Pararhizobium capsulatum DSM 1112: one gene and its partner. Each later gene encodes a partner of the first gene's protein in a complex. Links are inferred from orthologs where the notes say so. Each region holds a gene or a part of one and is shown on either strand. Other genes may lie near its edges. The genes, in order: eno and QO002_RS12310.

Region 1 (3,203 bases):
CGAGCGAAACCTGCGCGCCGACGATGCCGTGGCCGCCGTAGAAATTCTTTTCCTTGGAGAACATGTGCATCGAGCCGCCCTTCCCTCGGGAAAGTCCGCTGCGTCGACCGGTCAGCTCGGCCATGACGCCGCGGGCACTCATGCCGCAAGCCAGCATGTGGCCATGATCGCGATAGGCGGTGATAACCTGATCGCCTTCCTTCAAGGCCAGCTGCATGCCCACGACGACAGCTTCCTGGCCGATGTAGAGGTGACAGAAACCACCGATGAAACCCATGCCGTAAAGCTGGCCGGCCTTCTCCTCAAAACGACGGATCAGCAGCATCTCGCGATAGGCCTTCATATCGGCATCGCGGTCAAACTCAGCTATCGTTCCTGCGGTGAAATCCCTCTTGGCGGGTTTTGCCGACGTCTTGCGGCTGGATACGGACGCGGATTTTCGCGGTGCCATACAATCCTCCCTATGGTTTGCCTTTTGACGACACCATAGGCAAAGAACGACCCGACAGCAATGCTATATTTGCATGGCTTATATTCCGCTCAAATGTATGAAATTTAAAGTCTTTTCAAGATTAACTTATTTCGAGTTAATTTCAGAAATCAGTGAAAAATCACGATTTCATCGGCGCGCGACATATTCAGCCCGAAACGAGCCTTCTCGTCGAGCATGTCCCGTTCCAGCGATCCGTCACTCAGCAACGCAACTTCCTTTTCGAGGATCTGGCGCTTCTCCGTCAACTCGTCGAGACGCGCCTGGCGCTCGATCCGCTGGCGATCAAATGTCTCCGTCGCCTTCAGCCCATAGTCGCCATGGACGGAATGATAGCCGAAATAGGAAAGAAAGGCGACCGTGATGAGCGGCATGACAAACCGCCCCAGTTTCCGCTTCTTGTGATGTTTGGTCCACATTGCTCATGCCCTGTACGCAATACAGGCAGACGATAGCGCCGATTGATTAACCGACCGTTGACCATAACGGGGCCTATGAAAAAACCCGCGCCCTGTGAAGAACGCGGGTTGGATCATTGAGAAGGAGCGACCCTCTTCCGTCATGCTCGGCCTTGAGCCGAGCATCCATCAGCCTCTCCACTCAGTGAGAGGCTGGAAGATCCTCGGGTCAGGCCCGAGGATGACGACCGGAGAATTGAAGGCGCCTCAAACTTGCAGTCGGAGCGCCTATCAGCCGCGCAGGATGGACGTGCCGGCGTAACGGGCCTGCGGACCAAGCTGCTCTTCGATGCGGATCAGCTGGTTGTACTTGGCGGTACGGTCGGAGCGAGCCAGCGAGCCGGTCTTGATCTGGCCGCAGTTGGTGGCAACCGCGAGATCGGCAATCGTCGAATCCTCGGTCTCGCCCGAACGGTGCGACATGACGGCGGTATAGGCTGCCTTGTGTGCGGTTTCAACAGCATCCAGCGTTTCGGAGAGCGAGCCGATCTGGTTGACCTTGACGAGGATCGAATTGGCGACGCCCATCTTGATACCATCGCGCAGGCGGGCCGAGTTGGTGACAAACAGGTCGTCGCCGACCAGCTGCACCTTCTTGCCGATCTTGTCGGTCAGGGCCTTCCAACCATCCCAGTCGTCTTCAGCCATGCCGTCTTCGATCGAGAAGATCGGGTACTTTCCGGCAAGCTCGGCCAGATATTCGGCCATGGCTTCCGGCTCAAGCGTGCGGCCTTCGCCTTCGAGCACGTACTTGCCGTCCTTGAAGAATTCGGTCGAGGCGCAATCGAGAGCGATGTGCATGTCTTCGCCCGGACGGTAGCCGGCCTTTTCAATCGACTTCATGATGAAGTCGAGGGCTGCCGGAGCAGATGCGAGACCCGGTGCGAAACCGCCTTCATCGCCAACGTTGGTGTTGTGGCCATCGGCAGCAAGCTGCTTCTTCAAGGTGTGGAAGACTTCCGAGCCCATACGAACAGCGTCACGGATGGTTTCGGCGCCGACCGGAACGATCATGAATTCCTGGAAGTCGATCGGGTTATCGGCATGGGCGCCGCCGTTGATGATATTCATCATCGGAACCGGCAGAACGCGGGCGTTCGGGCCACCGACGTAGCGATAGAGCGGCAGGCCGGCAGCAGCGGCAGCAGCCTTGGCAACGGCGAGCGATACGCCGAGGATGGCGTTGGCGCCGATACGCGCCTTGTTCGGCGTGCCATCCAGCTCGATCATGGTGTCGTCGATCAGAACCTGGTCTTCGGCCTCGAGACCACCGACAGCTTCGTAGATTTCGCCATTGACGGCTTCGACAGCCTTCTCCACGCCCTTGCCGAGATAGCGGCTGCCGCCATCGCGAAGCTCTACGGCTTCATGCGCGCCGGTGGACGCGCCCGAGGGAACCGCTGCACGACCGAAGCTGCCGTCTTCCAGATGGACGTCGACTTCCACGGTCGGGTTGCCGCGGCTGTCCAGAATTTCGCGGCCGATGATGTCGATGATTGCGGTCATGATCTCTTCCCTGCTTCAGGTGATGAAAGGATGGCCATGTCATAATTCATGGCCGGGAAATTACAATGCCGGGCGCAGGCCAATGCCGTTCCGCGCCCGGACTTCAAGAAAATTTCACAAAGCGCCGGGGCGATCAGCGCTTGGACACGTCGTCGAAAGCGAGCAGCGTTTCGAGCAGACGCGGCATGTCCTTGAGGTGAACCATGTTCGGACCATCGGAGGGCGCATTGTCCGGGTCTTCATGGGTCTCGATGAAGACGCCCGCAACGCCGACGGCAACGGCTGCGCGAGCGAGCGTTTCGACGAATTCACGCTGACCACCGGAAGAAGCACCCTGCCCGCCCGGCTGCTGCACGGAATGGGTCGCATCGAAGACCACCGGCGCGCCAAGGCCTGCCATGATCGGCAGCGAGCGCATGTCGGAAACCAGCGTGTTGTAGCCGAAGGAGGCGCCGCGTTCGCAGAGCAGCACATTCGGGTTGCCGCTCTCGGTGAACTTCGCGAGCACGTTCTTCATGTCCCAGGGCGCGAGGAACTGGCCCTTCTTGACGTTGATGGTGCGGCCGGTCTTGGCGGCAGCGATCAGGAGGTCGGTCTGGCGGCAGAGAAAGGCCGGGATCTGCAGGATATCGACGGTCGGGGCAACGAGGCCGCACTGCTCTTCCGTGTGGATGTCGGTCAGAACCGGGAAGCCGTATTCCTTTTTAAGATCGGCGAAGATTTCCATCGCCTTGTCGAGGCCGATACCG
Region 2 (3,734 bases), 250 kb from region 1 along the record:
GCAGCCATGGGATTTTTAAAGCCTTGGCGCCAGAGCATGATCGATGTGGGTCAAACCACGTTAATAACGATCACGCCGCAGCAGGCAGTCGCGCTTCATCCGCCGTCGCTTCACGTTCTCCCCATACGAATCGCAAAAATCCGGCGGTGGCCGGGAAGACATGGTGATGTTCACCGCAAGCCCGTGACCGGGCGCATTCATCGGGCCTTTAGGGCCTAATACATTGGCATTCTTGTTTGGTATGCAACGTTGTCACAGCAGTATCGGTCAGAAGTAAACAGGCCCCGGGACGTAAGCGCCCCGGCTGCCGTCTGGCTGCTGAACGTTTGCATTGACCATTCAAGAACATTCACATCCGGCGAACAATGCGAACTGTCGGGATGGTCTCCTCCGGGAAGCCGTCCTTCTGCTGTTTTGCGTGTGCGCCGAGGAGCACAGCTTAAATGGCAGAGAAAATGCTTATCGATGCGTCTCACGCTGAAGAGACGCGCGTCGTTGTCGTTCGCGGAAACCGCATAGAAGAATTCGACTTCGAATCCGAACACAAGAAGCAGATCCGCGGCAATATCTATCTTGCCAAGGTCACACGCGTAGAGCCTTCGCTTCAGGCGGCCTTCGTCGATTACGGCGGCAATCGCCACGGCTTTCTGGCTTTCGCCGAAATCCATCCCGACTACTACCAGATTCCCCTTGCCGACCGGCAGGCGCTTCTGAGGGCGGAAGCCGAGGACGCACGCCGCGATGACGATATCGAACCTGTCGAGACAGGCACGGATCTGAGCGATGACGACACCGAGACTGCGCCGTCCGCAGAAACGGAATCGACCGTAGTCGAGATCATCGAAGAATCTTCCGAAATCGAAACCGTCACCGAAGCAGCGGCAGATGAGGTCGTCGAAGAAAAGCCGAAGACAAAGGCGCGTCGTCCTCGCCGCACGAAGAAGACTGTTGCTGAAGCGGAAGCCGCCGAGGCAAAGACGGAAGCTGAAGACGGTTCCGACGAACAGACCGGTGGCGAAATGGCCGCCATGGTCGATACCGACAGCGTATCCGAAGACGTTCGCGGCGGTCGTCGCGGCAGGAATGACGACGACGATGATGAAGATCACCATGAAGAGAAGGAAGTCATCGAATCCGTCGGCGCCGAAGACGCGATGGAAGAGGTTCCGGACCGTCAGTCCAACCGTCGCCCGCGCAAGCAGTACCGCATTCAGGAAGTGATCAAGCGCCGGCAGATCCTGCTGGTCCAGGTCGCCAAGGAAGAGCGCGGCAACAAGGGTGCGGCTCTCACGACATATCTCTCGCTGGCAGGCCGCTATTCGGTTCTCATGCCGAATACGGCACGTGGCGGCGGCATCTCCCGCAAGATCACCAACCTGCCGGACCGCAAGCGTCTGAAGGAAATCGCCCGCGCACTCGAAGTGCCGCAGGGCATGGGCGTTATCCTGCGCACGGCCGGTGCAAACCGGACCAAGGTCGAGGTCAAGCGTGACTTCGAATACCTGATGCGTCTTTGGGAAAACGTTCGGACGTTGACGCTTGCCTCGACGGCACCCTGCCTCGTTTACGAGGAAGGCAGCCTGATCAAGCGCTCGATCCGCGACCTTTACAACAAGGATATCAGCGAGATCGTCGTTGCCGGCGAAGAAGGCTACAAGGAAGCCAAGGGCTTCATGAAGATGCTGATGCCGAGCCACGCCAAGGTGGTTCAGCCGTATCGCGACGTGCATCCGATCTTCTCGCGCTCGGGCATTGAGGCGCAGCTGGACCGCATGCTGCAGCCGCAGGTAACGCTGAAGTCCGGCGGCTACATCATCATCAACCAGACCGAAGCGCTGGTGGCGATCGACGTCAACTCCGGCCGTTCGACCCGCGAACATTCGATCGAGGACACAGCTCTCCAGACCAACCTGGAAGCCGCTGAAGAGGTTGCACGCCAGCTGCGTCTGCGCGACCTCGCCGGCCTCGTGGTCGTCGACTTCATTGACATGGAAGAGAAGCGCAACAACCGCGCTGTCGAAAAGCGTCTGAAGGATCACCTGAAGAACGATCGCGCTCGCATCCAGGTTGGCCGCATCTCGCATTTCGGCCTGCTCGAAATGTCGCGTCAGCGCATTCGTGCCTCCGTGCTCGAATCGACGATGCAGGTCTGCTCGCATTGCAATGGTACAGGCCACGTTCGTTCGCAGTCGTCGGTCGCCCTGCATGTCCTGCGCGGCGTGGAAGAGTATCTGCTCAAGAATACGACGCATGACATCACCGTACGCACGACGCCGGATATCGCTCTCTATCTGCTCAATCACAAGCGCAGCACGATCATCGATTATGAAGCACGCTTCGGCGTCGCAATCATCATCGAGGCTGATGCCCATGTCGGCGCCCAGCACTTTGCGATCGACCGCGGCGAAGCCGTCGAAAACCCGGTGAAGATCGAACAGCTTCTGCACTTCGAGCCTGAAATCGAGGAAGACGACGATATCGTCATCGAGGAAGAGATCGACGAGGAAGAAGAGGTCGTGGTCGAGGCCAAGGCCGAGCGCGTTGACCGGGCCGAGCGGGCGGAAACCGACGAACAGAGCCGCAAGCGCAAGCGCCGCCGCCGCCGCCGTGGTGGCCGTGGCAATGGCGAGCCGCAGGCTGGCGTTTCTGCCGATGACGAGCGTCAGGATGATGGCGAAGACGACGAGGACGGCAGCGACGACGCTTCCGACGAAATCGTCAACGCCGGCGAGACCTCCAAGGACGAGGAAGAGCGCCAGAAGCGCAAGCGTCGTCGGCGCGGCAAGCGTGGCGGTCGCCGCAACCGTGGTGACGAATCTGACGGCGAAGGTGTTTCGGCGGAAGCTGGCGAAACTGATGGCGAGCTGGAAACGGACGCCGAACCAGAAGTCGCGGAAACTGTTGCCGTCGCTGTGGCCGAGGTGGACGTGATTACCGAAACGCCGGTGGCCGTGGAGGCATCCAAGCCCGCGAAACCACGACGTAGCCGGAAGAAGGCCGAGCCGGTTGGCGAGGAAGCTCCGGTTGCAGAGGTAGCCATTGCCGAAGCCGCGTCGATCGATACCGCAGCCCAGGCTGCGGTCGAAGACACGTCGCCCGTAGCGGAGCAGGCTCCCGCGGAGCCGGCTGTGGAAGAGGCCGCGGCTGCCCTGGAGGAAGAAAAGCCTTCACGCGGCAACCGCAATGTAAACACCATCGCGACCCCACCGGTCGTCAAGTCTTCGGCTGCGCCAAGCACCGAAAGTGACAGCGAACCGCCGAAGCCCAAGAAGGGCGGCTGGTGGCAGAAGCGCGGCTTCTTCTGAGCCGCACTCTTCGAAAACCCCTGATCAAAAAAGCCGGCCAGTTTTCTGGCCGGTTTTTTTAATGTCAGAACTCAGGTGTTTCCAAGGAAACGTCGCGAACGAAAAAACTGGTCGATAATGCCTCCGTATTGACGCTCAGGGCGTCACGATGATGAGGACAGATCACCATGCATATTCTCGCAACCGCTATAACAGCAGCTTCGATCGCGGGCGTGGCAACACCATCTCCCGCAGCCATCGGCTCGAAGCAATTTCACAACGATTATTATTACAGAAGCTACGACTATGCCTACCAGCCAGTCTGCAGCGTGCGGACAGTGCGCAGTTATGACGCCGCGGGAAACCCGGTTGTACGCAAGGTCAGGATTTGCCGGTAGGACGGCGTCGATTGTCCCTGCCCTGTTCGGCCTTCAGGGCAGCCACCGGGCG

What was found.
Region 2: the proteins of eno (region 1) and QO002_RS12310 are in contact, whole or in part, in a solved structure (PDB 2FYM), measured with the Escherichia coli proteins. The link is inferred for Pararhizobium capsulatum DSM 1112 from one-to-one orthologs.

The regions. Positions count from the first base shown.
Region 1 is NZ_JAUSVF010000001.1:2,258,362-2,261,564, reverse strand. The notes cover bases 318-3,203. They hold eno (phosphopyruvate hydratase), read right to left. Parts: upstream 2,455-3,203; coding sequence 1,180-2,454; downstream 318-1,179. Other genes in these bases: kdsA (3-deoxy-8-phosphooctulonate synthase), read right to left, coding at 2,588-3,203; QO002_RS11070 (FtsB family cell division protein), read right to left, coding at 601-909; pdhA (pyruvate dehydrogenase (acetyl-transferring) E1 component subunit alpha), read right to left, coding at 318-451. Also shown: more of pdhA, read right to left, coding at 1-317. UniProt on the Escherichia coli protein: Catalyzes the reversible conversion of 2-phosphoglycerate (2-PG) into phosphoenolpyruvate (PEP). It is essential for the degradation of carbohydrates via glycolysis.
Region 2 is NZ_JAUSVF010000001.1:2,510,534-2,514,267, reverse strand. What follows is about bases 89-3,505. They hold QO002_RS12310 (Rne/Rng family ribonuclease), read left to right. Parts: upstream 89-443; coding sequence 444-3,305; downstream 3,306-3,505. Other genes in these bases: QO002_RS12305 (hypothetical protein), read left to right, coding at 3,473-3,505. Also shown: more of QO002_RS12305, read left to right, coding at 3,506-3,682; QO002_RS12300 (pyridoxal phosphate-dependent aminotransferase), read right to left, coding at 3,716-3,734. UniProt on the Escherichia coli protein: Endoribonuclease that plays a central role in RNA processing and decay. Required for the maturation of 5S and 16S rRNAs and the majority of tRNAs. Also involved in the degradation of most mRNAs.